3 regions of the Ruegeria sp. SCP10 genome follow, and region 2 is predicted to be linked to each of the others. Evidence: riboswitches for the same ligand, from Rfam matches in the RefSeq annotation. Region 2 holds a riboswitch; each other region holds the start of a gene.

The links. A riboswitch is a leader RNA that binds a small molecule or an ion and turns the genes downstream of it on or off. The one in region 2 is predicted to bind cobalamin.
Region 1: it holds a riboswitch for cobalamin, as region 2 does, so the genes downstream of both, ABLN87_RS10560 (aromatic ring-hydroxylating oxygenase subunit alpha) here and ABLN87_RS17835 (energy-coupling factor ABC transporter permease) in region 2, are expected to answer to the same signal.
Region 3: it holds a riboswitch for cobalamin, as region 2 does, so the genes downstream of both, ABLN87_RS10250 (hypothetical protein) here and ABLN87_RS17835 (energy-coupling factor ABC transporter permease) in region 2, are expected to answer to the same signal.

Annotation. Positions count from the first base shown of each region.
Region 1 is NZ_JBDZYF010000003.1:309,770-311,971, forward strand. Features, by position in the region: gene ABLN87_RS10555 (aminotransferase) at 1-605, opposite strand, end outside; cobalamin riboswitch at 827-1,030, shown strand; gene ABLN87_RS10560 (aromatic ring-hydroxylating oxygenase subunit alpha) at 1,143-2,202, shown strand, end outside.
Region 2 is NZ_JBDZYF010000010.1:116,187-118,388, forward strand. Features, by position in the region: gene ABLN87_RS17825 (amino acid aminotransferase) at 1-90, opposite strand, end outside; gene sseA (3-mercaptopyruvate sulfurtransferase) at 90-944, opposite strand; cobalamin riboswitch at 1,088-1,301, shown strand; gene ABLN87_RS17835 (energy-coupling factor ABC transporter permease) at 1,357-2,034, shown strand; gene ABLN87_RS17840 (CBU_0592 family membrane protein) at 2,050-2,202, opposite strand, start outside.
Region 3 is NZ_JBDZYF010000003.1:249,019-251,220, reverse strand. Features, by position in the region: gene speB (agmatinase) at 1-843, opposite strand, end outside; cobalamin riboswitch at 1,003-1,208, shown strand; gene ABLN87_RS10250 (hypothetical protein) at 1,335-1,646, shown strand; gene ABLN87_RS10245 (HD domain-containing protein) at 1,836-2,202, shown strand, end outside.

The sequences.
Region 1 (2,202 bases), on a different contig from region 2:
TCGCCTGTCTGATCCGTTCCGCGATAGACCTCGTCACACAGCAGCCAGGCATCAACGTCGCGCGCAATCTCGACGATTTGTTCCAGCAATGCGCGATCCATCAGCGCCCCGGTTGGGTTGTTGGGATTGTTGATCGCAATCAGGCGCGTATCGGGTCGCACCATCGCCCGCAACTCGTCCAGATCGGGCAGGAACGCGTTTTCGGGCCGCAGATGCAACAATTCGATATCGGCACCGATGCTTTCGGGAATGGAATAGTGTTGCTGATAGGTCGGGATTACAGAGATCACGTGATCACCACGCGATACCAGCGTCTGATGCACCAGAGAGTTCGCGCCGATGGTCCCATGCGTCGTTAGGATGTTATCCCGGCCCTGACTGTCATACAGGCCACAGATCGCATCGCGCAGGCGTTCTGACCCTTCAATCGCGCCATAGGTCATCTTCATGGATGACAGATCGTTCAGAATACTGTTGTGCTGGCCCGCCATGTCGAACAGTTCGCCCAGCGTGATGGACTGAATGCAGGTCTCAGCCAGATTGAGTTCGCAGGTCGTCTCGAACTCATTCATCCACATCTCAACACCAAAGGGTCTGATTTCCATTGGGGCTCTCCTACTTTCAGCATTTGGGGCGATGGCACGTAACGGACGCACGGTTATGAAGATGTCTTATACCGCCAAACCAGCCAAGCGGAAGATTGCGGGTTTGTGCCTGAAATGTATCCAGGGGTTTTACTTCACAAACCCGGGTTCGACCCGAGCATTGAGATGTCTGTTTTGAAACTGGAAATGTCGCAAGCCTCTCAGCATAAGAACCGCGCGACTCTATCCTGTGCATGTGAGGTGCCGCTGTTTGAGTCTCAGACAGCGGAGAATTGGGAAGCCGGTGAAATTCCGGCACTGCCCCCGCAACGGTAAGGAAGGTCAGGTTCGGCAATCAACCACTGGGACGAGGATCCCGGGAAGGTGTCGCAACCGGGCGGAAGCCCCTTTCAAGTCCGGAAACCAGCCTTGCAGATATGTCAAACCGCGGGTGGCGGTGGGGGCACATGTTTCGGACGTGATCCTCGCGCGCCTCCGGACGGTTCCTCCTTGTCATCTGCCCAAGCAATGCCGCGGGGCGCGGCAGGAGAGCCAGAAATGAACAGCATTCAAAGCCTGTTGGCACGTCGCATCCCTGGTTACGCGCTCGAGCAGGCGTTTTATACAGACCCCCAGGTATTTCAGGCCGATCTTGAAGTCATCCACTACCGCGATTGGCTGTTTGCCATTCCGGCCTGTGAACTGGTGAAAGCAGGTGACTACGTAACCTATACCGTGGGCGCCCACCGCGTTGTCATTGTGCGTGGTGCTGACAACCAAATCAGGGCGTTTCACAACACCTGCCGCCACCGTGGTTCGATCATTTGCAAGGCTGCAAAAGGCAATGCGCCTAAACTGGTTTGCCCCTATCACCAATGGACCTACGAGCTTGATGGTTCATTGCTGTGGGCGCGCGATATGGGGCCGGATTTCGATCCGAAACAGCATGGGCTGAAGACAGTTCATTGCCGCGAGCTTGCCGGGTTGGTTTACATCTGTCTTGCGGACAACGCCCCAGATTTCGACATGTTCGCCAACACCGCGCGCCCTTATCTGGAGCCGCATGATCTGGGCAACGCCAAAGTGGCTTTTGAAAGTTCAATCATTGAAAAGGGTAATTGGAAGCTGGTTTGGGAGAATAACCGCGAGTGTTACCACTGCGGTGGCAACCATCCCGCGCTATGCCGCACCTTCCCTGATGATCCTGCAGTCACAGGGATCGAAGGCGGTGAGACGCCGCTGCATATGCAAGCCCATTTTGACAGGTGCGAAGCCGCCGGGATGCCCTCGCAGTTCTACCTGCATGATGACGGGCAATTCCGTATGGCTCGGATGCCTCTGAAAGAAGGGGCGCAAAGTTATACGATGGATGGGAAATCCGCCGTGCGGCGCTGGCTGGGCCGGTCGCCGTTTGCGGATGCAGGGGCGTTGTTGAAATTCCATTATCCAACAACCTGGAACCACTTTCTGGCTGATCATTCCATCGTGTTCCGCGTCACACCAATCAGCCCGACTGAAACCGAGGTCACAACCAAATGGCTGGTTCACAAGGATGCCGTTGAAGGGGTCGATTACGATCTGAAACGTCTGACCGAGGTCTGGATTGCCACCAATGACG
Region 2 (2,202 bases):
GTCGATCTTCTGATCGCGCGGGTCGTCGCGGTACATCTGCATCAGCGCCAGGATCTTGTCGGCAGGTTGCGGTTTGAGATGTTCGAACATCAGGTCTCTCCGGTTGCGACGGGCAGGGTTGGGAAGGCACCCCATTCAGCCCAGGAGCCGTCATAAAGCGCGTGGTCTTTTTTGCCCATGCGTTCAAGCGCAAGGCTGAGGATTGCCGCCGTCACCCCTGACCCGCAGGAGGTGATCGCGGGTTTGGACAAATCGACACCAGCAGCCTCGAACACGGCGCGGCACTCTTCGGGCGATTTCATCGTATGGTTCTTGTTCAACAGCGTCCCAAAAGGCACGTTGCGTGAGCCGGGTATATGGCCCGAGCGCAAACCTTCGCGCGGTTCAGCCTCGGTTCCGGCGAAACGGGCGGCAGCACGGGCATCGATGATCTCATGATCAGCCAGTTTGGCGGCGGCAGACACCTGTGTCACGTCGCGTACCAGATGATTCTGAACCCGAACGGTCATATGCCGATCCCGGATCACAGGGGGCAGATCTTCGACCTCTCGCCCTTCGGCCTGCCATTTCGGCAGACCGCCATCCAGCACGGCAATGTTGTCCTGCCCCATCAGGCGGAACATCCACCAGACGCGCGCTGCTGAGGATAGGCCCGAGCCGTCATAGACAACCACCTGATGTCCATCCCCCACGCCCATCGCGCGCAGGCGGGACATGAACTTCTCGACCGGCGGCATCATATGCGGCAGGTCCGAGCGGTGATCCGCAATATCGTCGATATCAAAGAACCGCGCGCCCGGGATATGACCCGCATCATACTCGGCTCTGGCATCGCGCCCATGCTGCGGCAGGTACCACGACCCATCAAGCACCCGCAGATCGGGGTCCTTGATATGGGCGGCAAGCCAGTCGGTGGAAACGAGGGTTTTGGGATCGTCTTGCATCAAAGCCTCCCCTAAGCGAGTCTGAGTTTCCCTATATCCGAGCGGCGAAACGTGCAAGCCATGCCAAGGCCTGCACGCCCCTGAGCACTGACAATTTTTTCCAAACATCCACGTTTGACTGCTTGACAGGTGGCACCCGGTGCCAGACACCTGCCTGACATGGTTTCCAAAGGGGAATTTCCCCGGAGGAATGAAAAGGGAATCCGGTGCGACAATACCCGTCAATTCCGGAACTGCCCCCGCAACTGTAGGCGGAGTTTCGTCCCAATTGGGCCACTGACCTAAGCAATCGGTTGGGAAGGTCGGGATCGAAGCCAATCCGCAAGTCAGGAGACCTGCCATGTGCAAACCGGGCGGAAGCCCAATTATTAAACCTTTCTGCCGTCGGGTGTGACGGGAAGGAGACCAAACTATGCATATCGAACCGGGCGTCGTAAATGGCGCCAAACTTGTCCTGAGCTACGCCACCGCAACTGGCGCAGGGCTCTATACCGCTAAACTGGCATGGGACAGCCTGAAAAGCAGCGGCATTGCCAGCCTTGCCATTCGCTCAGCCCTGACCACCGGGCTGGTTTTCACCTTCTTTGAGGTGTTGCCGCACTTCCCGGTCGGGGTGTCAGAGGTTCACTTCATTCTGGGATCGACCCTGTTTTTGTTGTTCGGTGCGGCCCCTGCCGCCATCGGTCTGATCGCGGGCTTGTTCATTCAGGGGTTTTTCCTGGCGCCTTTCGACCTGCCTCAGTTCGGGATGAACATGACAACGCTGCTGGTTCCGCTGTTTGCCTTGCAAGCTTTGGCCAATCGCATCATTGCGCCAAATTCGGCCTATATTGATCTGAAATATTCTCAGGCGCTTGCGCTGTCGACGGCCTATCAGGGCGGTGTCGTCATCTGGGTGGCATTCTGGGCCTTTTATGGCCAAGGATTTGGAGCCGAGAACTTTACAGCGATCGCCAGTTTCGCCGCTGCCTACATGCTGGTTATTCTGATCGAACCGCTGGCCGATCTGGCCGTTTTGGCCGCAGCAAAATCCATGCGGGATCTGGGCAAGTTTGGCCTGTTCACACCGCGTCTCCACAACGCTGCATAACCCTATTGCGCCGTGTTACCCTGCGCGGCGCAACCTGAAATGCTGAATAATTCCGATCACGCTGATGATGATCCAGAAGCCTTCAATCAGCATCGACGCCAGATTGAAGTTCTGAAGCAGCGAATAGACAATCAAAACAGACCCCAGCAGGTTCACTACGGGAAAAGC
Region 3 (2,202 bases), on a different contig from region 2:
AACAATGTCGCCCTGCTTGGCCAAACCTGCCAATAGCTCTAGCACTTCGTAGTAGATGAACCCACCATGGCTTGGTGTACCTGTACCTGGGGCGATGGATGGGTCGAAGGCATCAATGTCGATAGTCACATAATACCGCGCGCCTTTGGGAATGCGGGCCAGCATCCCATCGACTCCCATCTTGCGGAATTGCCGGACAGATTGGATGTCTGATCCCATGGCGCGGGCATCCACATAGCCATCCTTGGCGGTGGACGACACATTGCGAATGCCGATCTGACTAAGCCCGGTGACATAGGATTTTTCAGCGGCGCGGCGCATCGGGTTTCCATGGCCATAGCGCACCCCATGCCGTTCATCGACAAAATCCAGATGCGCATCAATTTGCACCACATGGATCGGTTCCTGATCATCAAAGGCATTTATGCAGGGGATGTTGATCGAATGATCGCCGCCCAAGACGACCGGTAGCGCCCCCGCCTCCAGTATTTTGCGCACCCCAAACTCGATATTTGCGTGGCTTTTCATCGTGTCGGTATGCACGATATCCGCGTCCCCGATATCGACAATGGTTACTTTGGCCGGATCCAGATAGGTGACATCATCTTCGTGATCATAGGCCCCTGCATGCCCGAATGAGAACAGCGTCGACGCCTCACGGATCGCGCGTGGCCCCATCCGCGCCCCGGACCGCCATTGACAGCCAAAATCAAACGGGGCGCCAAGAACCGCAACGTCGGCGTCAATCGCACCCCAATCCTCGACATACGGATATTTGCCAAAGGTGCAGATGCCAACAAATGGTAGGTTCAATCGGCCGGAGTCGTAGCCATGGTTCGACATATGAGGGTTCTTTCTGTTCAGATCTTCAACATTTGCGAACATTAAGGCACCCGAATGCCACGCTCTGTAAAGACCCCTAACGATCGAACCCGCTTTGACAAGCCTTTTCCCGCGATGATCAGATTGCATCCGAACCCAATGGACATAGTGATTTGCGTATGAGACAGTAAACGAGATGGTGTCCGGCTCAGCTTGAGTCGGCTGAAAAGGGAACACGGTGCGGGTTCATACCCAACTCCGTGACTGCCCCCGCAACTGTAAGCGGTGAGCGACCCCGTTGAAAACCACTGAGCCCTAGAGCTCGGGAAGGAACGGGAAAGCGTTGACCCGCAAGTCAGGAGACCTGCCATCTACGGTGTGTGATGCCATGCGCCGCAGTCAACTTGAACCCGGGCGGGGTGCCTTGGGAACGGCAGAGACGACCGAAGGACCAAGCGTCCCCGGCACATCACCGTGACCAGCCACACTCCTCCCCTTGCGCGGAGGGCGCGATGTTATTGGAACGGACGATTATTCAACTCGATACAGGCCCCATGCCTGCGGATGAAGCACGTCAGATGGGACAGCTTGGCTATATGCAATGGATCGCGGGTGTTCCAGGCAATGCCAGCTATGCAGTAGCTGCGAGGCATGCTTACGAAACAGCTGCACCATTTATGAATCACTCACCTGCCGTTGCAGCGTTCTGCGACTTGCTTCTGACTTCGCTGGAACAGCCGTTCAAACCTTTGCCACTCGCCATGCCAAAACGTGAAAGGCGCGGCGGCGCACAGGCCCGCCGATCCTTTCGCATGCCGCTGTGACTAAAACGGGCTGCGGGATCATCGCACAGCTTTGTGCTCTTGGACGACGTCGAACGCTAAGCTCCGGCGACTACAGCTTTCACCGACACAACAGGTTTGATTTGCCGAGTCCGGTGTTTGCGTGGATAGTCCAGAATTGTACGCTTGCTTGCGCCCGCTGACCCACACGTAAACGCCAAAGGACATGCTATGGACCAGGTGAAATTCACGCAGATGAAGGACGGGGACAAAGAGGATTACACCTTCCTCGATACTCTGGAGCGTGAGTACTGCAAAGGAACGGCAGATCGTTTGCTGGAGGCAATGGAACGGCTCGACAAAAGCCTGTCCGGCTATCAAGTCACACGTCTTGGCCATTCGGTGCAATCGGCCACCCGCGCCTGGTTTGACGGGGCAGACATAGATTGGATCGTTGGCGCCCTGCTGCATGATATCGGTGACATATACGCGCCGCATAATCACGATGAATATGCGGCCTCAATCCTCAAACCTTTCCTGCGCGAACAGGTCACGTGGTGTGTGCACACCCATGGGGATTTTCAGCTTGTTTACTTCG